3 regions of the Gryllotalpicola sp. CP2-P1 genome follow, and region 1 is predicted to be linked to each of the others. Evidence: predicted binding sites of a transcription regulator. Region 1 holds the regulator's gene; each other region holds the start of a gene.
The links. Region 1 encodes HrcA, which represses chaperone genes, less so after heat shock. Its sites were predicted from a motif close to TTNGCACTCGNNNNNNNCGAGTGCNAA; they were not measured.

Region 1 (3,268 bases):
ACGTCGACCGCGCCCGGCGACACCGACTCGGCCACGCCGCCCACGACCAGGCCGCGCCCGTTGCCGACCAGCATCCGCTCGCCGACGCGGGTGCGGGCGACCGTCGCGATGTGCTTCGCCTCGGCGCCCGTGACCGTGACGAGGCCGCCGACGGTCGCGCCGGCGAGCGCCTCGACGAGATAGAAGTTGGCCACCGCCGCGCCTAGAGGTTCAGAAAGCGGTCGCGGATCTTCGCGAACAGCCCCTGCTGGAACTGCGACAGCCTCGGCTTGTCGCCCTTGTACTGCTTCGCGAAGCGCTCGATCAGCTCACGCTCGCCGCGCCCCAGCTTGGTCGGCGTCACGACCTGGATGCCGATGCGCAGGTCGCCTCGGCCGTTGCCGCGCAGCCGCGTGATGCCGCGGTTCTTGACCGTGAGGATCTCGGCGCTCTGCGTTCCGGCGTGCAGCTCGACGTCGACGGGCCCGTCGAGGGCCTGGAACGTCGTGGATGTGCCGAGGATCGCGTCGGCCATCGACACCTCGAGGGTCGCCAGCAGGTCGTCACCGTCACGGCTGAAGACGTCGTCGTGCTTGACCTTGATCTCGAGGTACAGGTCGCCGTTCGGCCCGCCGGCGGGGCCGACCTCGCCGTGGCCGGGCAGCTGCAGGCGCAGGCCGGTGTCGACGCCCGCGGGGATGTCGACGGGGATGGTCTTGCGGGCGCGCACGCGGCCCTGCCCCTGGCAGGTGACGCACGGGGTGGCGATCACAGTGCCGTAGCCGCGGCACGTGCCACACGGGCTCGAGGTCATGACGTTGCCGAGGAGCGAGCGCACCGAGCGCTGGATCGAGCCCGTGCCGTGGCAGATGTCGCACGTGACGGGGTGCGTGCCGGGCTCGCAGCACGAGCCCTGGCACCGCTCGCACAGCACGGCGGTGTCGACCTCGAGGTCGCGGTGAGCGCCGAAGATCACATCGGCGAGGTCGATCTCGACCCGCAGCAGCGCGTCCTGGCCGCGCTCGCGCCGCGACTTGGGTCCACGGCTGCCGCCACCGCCGCCGAAGAAGGTCGAGAAGATGTCCTCGAAGCCGCCGAAGCCCTGCGCGCCGCCGCCGAAGGGGCCCGCCTGCGGGCCGAGGTCGTACTGCTCGCGCTGCCGCGGGTCGGACAGCACGTCGTAGGCGTGCGTCACGAGCTTGAACCGCTCCGCGGCTTCGGGGCTGGGGTTCACATCGGGGTGCAGCTCGCGCGCGAGCCGGCGGTACGCCTTCTTGATCTCGTCGGCGCTCGCGTCGCGCTCGACGCCCAGGACTTCATAGTGGTCTGCTGCCATGAACTGGCGGCTCCTTAGTGTTCGTGGATTCTCAGGCCTGATCGCCGAGCGCGCGGCTCAGATAGCGGGCGACAGCCCGCACGGCGGCCATGTTGGTGGAGTAGTCCATGCGCGTCGGCCCGAGCACGCCGAGCCGAGCGACCGGCCCGCTCGCCGCGCCGTAGCCCGTCGTCAGCACCGAGGTCTCGGCGAGGCCGAACGGCTCGTTCTCGCGGCCGATCGACACGCTCACGTCGCGGTTGCCGCCGACACCGTGCTGTTCGGCGGCCATCTCGCCGAAGAGCTTGAGCAGCTCGACCTGCTCTTCGATCGCCTCCATGATCGGGAAGATGCTGCCGGTGAAGTCGTGCTCGGTGCGCACCAGGTTGGCGGTGCCGGCCATGATCAGCCGCTCCTGCCGCGTCGACCCGATGATCGCGCCCACCGACTCCACGAGCTCGCCCGCGAGGGGGCGCAGCGTCTCGGGGAAGCCGTCGACGATGGCCGGCAGCACCGACGAGGCATCCGCCATCGGCATGCCGACGAGCGCGGCGTTGGTCGCGTCGCGCAGCGCACGCAGCGCCGCGTCGTCGTAGTCGACGCTCAGCTCGACGACGCGCTGCTCGACCACGCCCGTGTCGGCGATCAGCACCGTCAGCACGCGGCGGGGAGCCAGGGCGACGAACTCGAGGTGCTGGATGCGGGCGCGCGAGACCGAGGGGTACTGGATGAGCGCGACCTGGTGCGTCAGCTGGGCGAGCGCGCGCACGGTGCGCGTCAGAACGTCGTCGATGTCGACGGATTCGCCGAGGAAGATCTCGATGGCGTGCCGCTGCGCGGGCGACAGCGGGCGGATGTCTGCCAGCTGATCGACGAAGACGCGGTAGCCCTTGTCGGTCGGCACCCGACCGGACGAGGTGTGCGGGGCGGCGATCAGCTCCTCGTCCTCGAGAAGAGCCATGTCGTTGCGGATCGTGGCGGCCGAGACGCCGAAGCGGTGCTTGTCGACGATCGTCTTCGAGCCCACCGGCTCGCGGGTGGCCACGTAGTCCTGCACGATCGCCCGGAGCACTGCGAGTCCACGTTCCGAAACCATCGACGACGCTCCCTTCGCCCGACTAGCACTCAATACCTATGAGTGCCAATACTAACCCGGCTACGCTGACTCGAAACTAGCGTCATGGAGGTCGCACACCTTGTCGTACACACCGCCGCTGCTGCGCCAGAGCGAAGAGCGCACCTGGGCGATCCTCACGCACGTCATCGCAGGCGGCCTCAACCTCGTCACCGGCGGCCTCTTCGCCGGTCTCATCGGCGCGATCGTGGTCTACGTCGTCTTCAAGGACCGCGGCCCGCTCATCCGCCAGCACGCGACGACCACGCTCAACTTCCAGATCACGCTGATCATCGTCGAGATCATCGGCTGGATCCTCGCGTTCGTGCTGGTCGGATTCTTCATCCTCGCGGCCGCGTGGATCGTGAACATCGTCTTCAGCATCATGGGCGCCCTGGCGGCGAGCCGCGGCGAGCCGTACACCTACCCGCTGGCGATCCGCTTCTTCAAGTAAGCCGGCGCACGACCGCGTCGGCGAGCAGCCGGCCGCGCAGGGTGAGGCGGATGCTGCCGCCGATCGCCGCCGCCCAGTCGATCAGCCCTTCGGCGATCAGCCCGGCGACCTCCGGGCGGGCGGCGCGGTCGAGCTCGGCGACCGGCAGTCCTTCCGCGATGCGGACCTTCAGCAGGATGTCCTCGACGCGTCGAGTCTCGTCGTCGAGCGTCTCGCGGCCGGCCGCCGGCGACGCGCCCTGCAGCACGCGCGCGGCGTAGGCGGCGGGGTGCTTGACGTTCCACCAGCGCACGCCGCCGACGTGGCTGTGTGCGCCCGGCCCGACGCCCCACCAGTCGGCCCCGCGCCAGTAGCCGAGGTTGTGCCGCGAGCGGTGCCCCGGCCCCTTCGACCAGTTCGACACCTC
Region 2 (3,268 bases), on a different contig from region 1:
GTCGGTCACCCTCACCACGCTAGGCCACGATCGGCGAGGAGGCCGCCGCGGCGGTCCAAGCGGCCGGGCGCCGCACCCGCCCGCCGCAAGATGAGAGGCTGGCTCTATGGCCCGATTTGCGCGATTCGACCGATTCGGCCCGACGGCAGAGGTGCTGCGCATCGTCGACGAGGAGCCCCCGCACCCCGGCCCGGGCGAGGTGCGCGTGCACGTGTGCGCCAACGGGCTCAACCCGGTCGACTACAAGATCATGCACTCGGCGCAGTCCGCGGCCAACTACGGCATCACGGACCCGGCCGCGACGCCTGGTGGCACGGGGGTGGGGTTCGACTTCGCGGGCGACATCGACGAGGTGGGCGAGGGCGTCACCCGCTTTAGGCTCGGCGAGGCCGTGCTCGGCGGGCGCCGCCACCGCGCGATCGGCGACTTCGTGATCATCGCCGCAGAAGGCGCGGATGCCGAGCGCGACGGCGTCCTCATCGAGAAGCCAGAGGCGCTCGACTACGACACGGCAGGGGCCCTGCCGGTCGCAGGGCGCACGGCGATCGCGGCACTCGACCGTGTCGGCGCGGGCCCCGGCGATACGGTGCTCGTGAGTGCCGCCGCCGGGGGAGTGGGCGTGATCGCGGCGCAGCTCGCGGTTCTCCGCGGCGCGACCGTGATCGGCACGGCGAGCGAGCGCAACCACGAGTTCCTGCGCGAGCTGGGCGTCACGCCCGTCGCCTACGGCGACGGCCTGGTCGAGAGGCTGAGGGATGCCGCGCCCCAGGGTTTCACCGCCGCGCTCGACAACAACGGGCCCGACTCGGTCGACGCCGCGCTCGCCCTGGGCGTGCCGCTCGAGCGCATCAACACGATCGCCGCCCGCGGCCATCGCGGCGCACAGGGCGTCGGCAACCCGCAGGCGACGATGGAGCAGTTCGGCGAGATCGTGCGCCTCGTCGCCGACGGGCAGGTCACGGTGCCGATCGAGGCGATCTACCCGATCGAGCGGCTCGCCGAGGCATACGCGCGCCTCGAGACCGGCCACGTGCGCGGCAAGCTCGTCGCGGTGACGAGGTAGCGCAGGCGAGGCATCCGCCCCCGATACGAGAAAGACCCCGGCGAACCGGGGTCCTTCTGCTTCCGTGCTTATGCGCCAGCGGGCTCGCTGTGCGCCTCTTCGACGGCGGGGTGCGTCGTCTCGGCGCGCGAGCTCACGGCGATCTTGCGCGGCTTGGCCTTCTCGCTCATCGGGATCGTGATCGAGAGCACGCCGTTCGAGTAGTCGGCGGTGATGTTCTCGGTGTCGATGCCCTGGCCGAGGCTCAGCTGGCGCAGGAACGTGCCGCCCTGGCGCTCGCGGGTCAGCCACTTGACGCCCTCGCCCGTCGCCAGCGTGCGCTGGGCGCGGATGGTCAGCAGCTGGCCGTCGACGTCGATGTCGACCGAGCCCGGGTCGATGCCCGGCAGGTCAGCAGACAGGACGTAGGTCTCGCCGTCCTTGTAGAGGTCCATCGGCATGAGCCGCGGGCCGGCGGGGCGGTCGAGGAACGAGCCCGCCAGGCGGTCGAACTCGCGGAAGGGATCGAAGTTCATTGCCATGTGAATCAGCTCCTTCTCTGTAGTCCCAAGGTTGAGCCACCTCGACTCAACTAGGACTGACATTAGCACTCGAACACCGAGAGTGCCAGATCCATTCCGCCATACCCGACGTTCAGCGGGCACCCGGCTCCCGGTCGGTTTCGCGGGGTCATAATGAGCGTGTGATCGGAAGCTCACTCGCTCGGCAATTGCGGGATGCCGGGTTGGAATGGCATCCCGCTCCGGGCGACTTCTTCCGCATCGAAGGCCCCGAATTCGCCTCAGACGAGACGTTCACCGTCTCGGACATGACCATCGAGCCGCACGAGTTCGACACAGGCACGATCCTCGGCTTCAACGGAACGACCGAGTGGGCGCTCGACTCCGTCGCGCTCGAGCAGGCGCTGTGGCTGCCTCGCGAGGATCAGCTGCGCGAGCGCCTCGGCGGCGCGTTCCGGGCACTGACCGCGCGTCCCGACGGCGCCTGGCGCGTCACGACGCACAGCGGTGGCGCAGACCACGACTTCGAGGCCGCCGACGCGGCATCCGCATATGCATTCGCTCTTCTGGCGCTGATCGATGTCACGGCGCTCCGGTAGCCGCTCGGCGCCCTTCCCGGTCGGTCCCTGGCTATGGACCGCCATGATGCTGCCCTTCGCGCCGTGGCAGTCGCGCAAGCTCAACGCGACGCCGGTGAGCACGGTCGACTACCTCCTCGACGTCGACTACGTCGGCGACGGCCACCCCGGTCACCGGCTCGACGTGCTGACGCCGCATCGCGAAGCCGGAGACACCGCGGCGCTCCCGGTGTACGTCTACTTCCACGGCGGCGGCTGGACGAGCGGCGACAAGTCGGCGCTCACCAAGTACTGCGCCGTGCAGGCGGCCACCGGCATCGTCGTCGTGAACGTCAACTATCGCCGCGCCGGACTGCGCGGCGGCGGCTTCGGCATGCGGCACATGCTGAACGACGCGAACGAGGCGCTGCGCTGGGTGGTCGCCCACATCGCCGAGCACGGCGGAGACCCGAGCACGATCGTGCTCGGGGGCGACTCCGCCGGGGCGCAGATCGCCGCCCTGCTCGGCGCGACCACGACCCGGCCCGAGCTGGCCTCGCACTTCCGCCTGCGCCCCGCCGTCACCCGCGAGGAGCTCGGCGGCCTGGTGCTGCACTGCGGCGCGGTCGACTTCTCCGTCGTCTTCGAGCCGGGGTTCATCATGAGCCACGACTTCGTGCGCATGCTGCTTCCCGGCTATCGCAGGCACCGCATGAAGCCGGCGTCGCTGCAGCGCGCATCGCGCTGGCTGAGTCCCATCGAATGGGTCGACGAAAGCTTCCCGCCGGTGCTCGTCACGACCAGCGAGCGTGACATCTTCTACCGCGCGAACGTCAACTTCGTGAAGGCGGCGGAGCGCGCGGGCATCCCCGTCGAGTTCGTCAGCTACGGCTGGGACGCGCGCAACACCGAGCACACGTGGCAGCAGGACGCCGGCCACCCCGAGTCGGTCGAGGTGTACGAGCGCCTCCAGCACTTCATCGGGCAGGTCAGCTCACGTGTACGATCGGCCGACGCTTAGGGTTCTTCTCGGCTTCGCGCAGCACCTCGCGCGTGACGGGCGCGATCTCGCCGGTGCCGTCGAGCAGGAAGCGCGCCATGTTCGAGATCGGGTTGCCCTCGTTCCACTGGAAGTAGATGCTCGGCAC
Region 3 (3,268 bases), on a different contig from region 1:
CTATGAGATCGCGAAGCTGCGCACCGATGTCTTCTTCGTCGAGCAGCGCGTCGATGAGACCGAGCTCGACTATCGCGATCTCGAGGCCGCGACGCGCCACTACTGGGTCGCCGCCGAGGACGGCTCGGTGCTCGCCTACCTGCGCACGCTCTGGGACGACGAGCCCGAGCACCGCGCGGCGCACATCGTGGTCGGGCGGGTCGTGACCAGGGCGGATGCCAGGGGAAAGGGCCTCGCCAGTCGATTGCTCGCCGCCGCGATCGCCGCCAATCCCGGCCAGGACATGGTGCTGCACGCGCAGGAGTACGCTCAGCCGCTCTATGCCAAGGCCGGGTTCGAGCCCTTCGGCGACGTCTACCTCGAGGCGGGCATCCGCCACATCGGCATGTATCGGCAGGCAGGCGGCGCAGAAGACGCGCCCATCGGCGTTGCCGGCCGGCCCGCGGCCCTGTGATCGCTAGCCTGTGCCCATGCCGCGCGCCGAGCTGACCGACCTCGAGGTCGCCGTTCTGGACTTCGAGCGGGAGTGGCTGCAGGGGCCCGCGGCGAAGGAGCAGGCGATCCGCTCTCAGTTCGGGCTTTCCGGCGCCCGTTACTATCAGATTCTCGGTCGGCTGATCGATACCCCTGCTGCACTCGCCTACGACCCCCTTCTCGTGCGGCGGCTGCTGCGGCAGCGGGACGAGCGACGCGAAGCCCGCGCTGCCCGCACCCGGCCGATCGACTGACCCGCCGCGGAACCCCCGCCCCACAAAAGGACAGACCCCAGCGCGCATGGCCCAGCAATTCCCGAAGGACCGCTTCGACGTGGTCCCGACCGACCTCGAGCGCGTCGGTGCTCACCGCGCGCCCGGTCGTCGGGGGCAGGGCCTGCTGTGGCTCGTCTGGTGCCTCGTGGCCGTTCTCGTCATCGTCGGCGCGGGGTGGGTCTACCTGCACCTGCTCGACAGCAACGTCGGGCACTCCTCCGACTCGCAGCCCACGATCACCGAGACGGCGACGCCCCAGGGAACCGGGACCGGGTCGGCGAGTCCGACGCAGACGGCCACCGCTACGCCGACGCCGACCGCGACCATCGTTCCCTCCGCCCAGCTGAGCGTGCTGAACGGCACCGGCCGGGCCGGTCTCGCCGCGAGCGCCGCCACGAAGCTGAAGGGCGCCGGCTGGGCGACGATCTCGACCGGGAACGCGCCGCAGGACGCCGCGACCACCGCCGTCTACTACTCGGACCCGGCGCAGCGCGGCGTGGCGCTCGGCGTGGCCCAGTCGCTCGGCGTGGCGACGGTCACCCAGTCCGACCAGTTCGCGGGCGCAGGGGCGGTCGTGACGGTGGTGCTCGGAGCCGATTACTCGGGCTGAATCGGGCCGGGTATTTCGTCGATATGACGGGACCCTGTCGGGGCCGTAACTTTTTGACCGATCGACGTCGATTTTCGAATCCGCCCTCCATGCCATGGCTACGATCGTGGCCACAGTGATGCGACGAAGTGCGCGCGTCCAGCAACACGCAATGGAGAAACGATGGCGAATGGAACCGTGAAGTGGTTCAACGCTGAGAAGGGCTACGGCTTCATCACCGTCGATGGCGGGGGACAGGACGTGTTCGTCCATTACTCGGCGATCGACATGAGCGGGTACAAGAGCCTCGAGGAAGGCCAGCAGGTCGTCTTCGAGGTCGGCACCGGCTCGAAGGGCCCTCAGGCGGAGTCCGTGCGGCTCGCCTAGCGCGCAGCTTCTCGTACTTACCAGGAGCCGCTCGGCATCGCGCCGGGCGGCTCTTTGCGTGCCGGGCAGCTTCTGGTCGCCATTGCCCTGTGTGACGGATGCCCCGTCATTTCTTGCACTCGTGTGGTGAGAGTGCCAGAATCGCTCTTGGCACTCGTGCGATTTGAGTGCTAACGACATCTTTCGCTGCTACGTCCGGGAGGGACGAGAAACAACCATGGCAAAGATCATTGCTTTCGACGAGGAGGCGCGTCGCGGCCTCGAGCGCGGTCTGAACACGCTCGCCGACGCCGTCAAGGTGACGCTTGGCCCCCGCGGCCGCAACGTCGTCCTCGAGAAGAAGTGGGGCGCCCCCACGATCACGAACGACGGTGTTTCCATCGCCAAGGAGATCGAGCTCGACGACCCGTACGAGAAGATCGGTGCCGAGCTCGTCAAGGAGGTCGCGAAGAAGACCGACGACGTCGCGGGTGACGGCACGACCACCGCGACGGTTCTCGCCCAGGCGCTGGTCCGCGAGGGCCTTCGCAACGTCGCCGCCGGCGCCGACCCGATCAGCCTGAAGAAGGGCATCGAGAAGGCCGTCGCGGCCGTCACCGAAGAGCTCATCGCCGGCGCCAAGGAGGTCGAGACCAAGGAGCAGATCGCTGCGACCGCGTCCATCTCGGCCGCTGACCCCGAGATCGGCGAGCTGATCGCCGAGGCGATCGACAAGGTCGGCAAGGAGGGCGTCGTCACCGTCGAGGAGTCGAACACCTTCGGCACCGAGCTCGAGCTGACCGAGGGCATGCGCTTCGACAAGGGCTTCCTGTCGCAGTACTTCGTCACCGACCCTGACCGCCAGGAGGCGGTGTTCGAGGAGCCCTACATCCTCATCGCCAACCAGAAGATCAGCAACATCAAAGACCTGCTGCCGATCGTCGACAAGGTGATCCAGGCCGGCAAGCAGCTGCTGATCATCGCCGAGGACGTCGACGGCGAGGCCCTGGCCACGCTGATCGTCAACAAGATCCGCGGCATCTTCAAGTCGGTCGCCGTCAAGGCCCCCGGCTTCGGCGACCGCCGCAAGGCCCAGCTGCAGGACATCGCGATCCTGACCGGCGGCCAGGTCATCTCCGAGGAGATCGGCCTCAAGCTCGAGAACGTCACGCTCGACCTGCTCGGCCAGGCCCGCAAGGTGGTCATCACCAAGGACGAGACCACGATCGTCGAGGGTGCCGGTGACGCCGACCAGATCGCCGGCCGCGTGCAGCAGATCCGGAACGAGATCGAGAGCACCGACAGCGACTACGACCGCGAGAAGCTGCAGGAGCGCCTCGCCAAGCTCGCCGGCGGCGTGGCCGTCATCAAGGCGGGCGCGGCCACCGAGGTCGAGCTCAAGGAGCGCAAGCACCGCATCGAGGACGCCGTCCGCAACGCCAAGGCCGCTGTGGAAGAGGGTGTCGTCGCCGGTGGCGGTGTCGCCCTGATCCAGGCGGGCGCCAAGGCGTTCGACAAGCTGCAGCTGACGGGCGACGAGGCCACCGGTGCCAACATCGTCAAG

Region 2: the regulator HrcA is predicted to act here: its motif matches at 1,647-1,673, upstream of ACM2XV_RS02120 (Hsp20/alpha crystallin family protein).
Region 3: the regulator HrcA is predicted to act here: its motif matches at 1,873-1,899, upstream of groL (chaperonin GroEL).

What each region holds. Positions count from the first base shown of each region.
Region 1 is NZ_JBLRDT010000215.1:444-3,711, reverse strand. It holds partial or broken gene ACM2XV_RS12985 (RsmE family RNA methyltransferase) at 1-194, opposite strand, end outside; gene dnaJ (molecular chaperone DnaJ) at 203-1,315, opposite strand; gene hrcA (heat-inducible transcriptional repressor HrcA) at 1,347-2,390, opposite strand; gene ACM2XV_RS12970 (DUF4870 domain-containing protein) at 2,491-2,862, shown strand; partial or broken gene ACM2XV_RS12965 (coproporphyrinogen-III oxidase family protein) at 2,855-3,268, opposite strand, start outside.
Region 2 is NZ_JBLRDT010000013.1:4,846-8,113, reverse strand. It holds gene ACM2XV_RS02130 (S9 family peptidase) at 1-9, opposite strand, end outside; gene ACM2XV_RS02125 (NADP-dependent oxidoreductase) at 107-1,063, shown strand; gene ACM2XV_RS02120 (Hsp20/alpha crystallin family protein) at 1,132-1,584, opposite strand; gene ACM2XV_RS02115 (hypothetical protein) at 1,746-2,162, shown strand; gene ACM2XV_RS02110 (alpha/beta hydrolase) at 2,206-3,141, shown strand; gene ACM2XV_RS02105 (APC family permease) at 3,110-3,268, opposite strand, start outside.
Region 3 is NZ_JBLRDT010000163.1:1,299-4,566, reverse strand. It holds gene ACM2XV_RS11650 (GNAT family N-acetyltransferase) at 1-454, shown strand, start outside; gene ACM2XV_RS11645 (DUF3263 domain-containing protein) at 471-728, shown strand; gene ACM2XV_RS11640 (LytR C-terminal domain-containing protein) at 775-1,359, shown strand; gene ACM2XV_RS11635 (cold-shock protein) at 1,522-1,725, shown strand; gene groL (chaperonin GroEL) at 1,943-3,268, shown strand, end outside.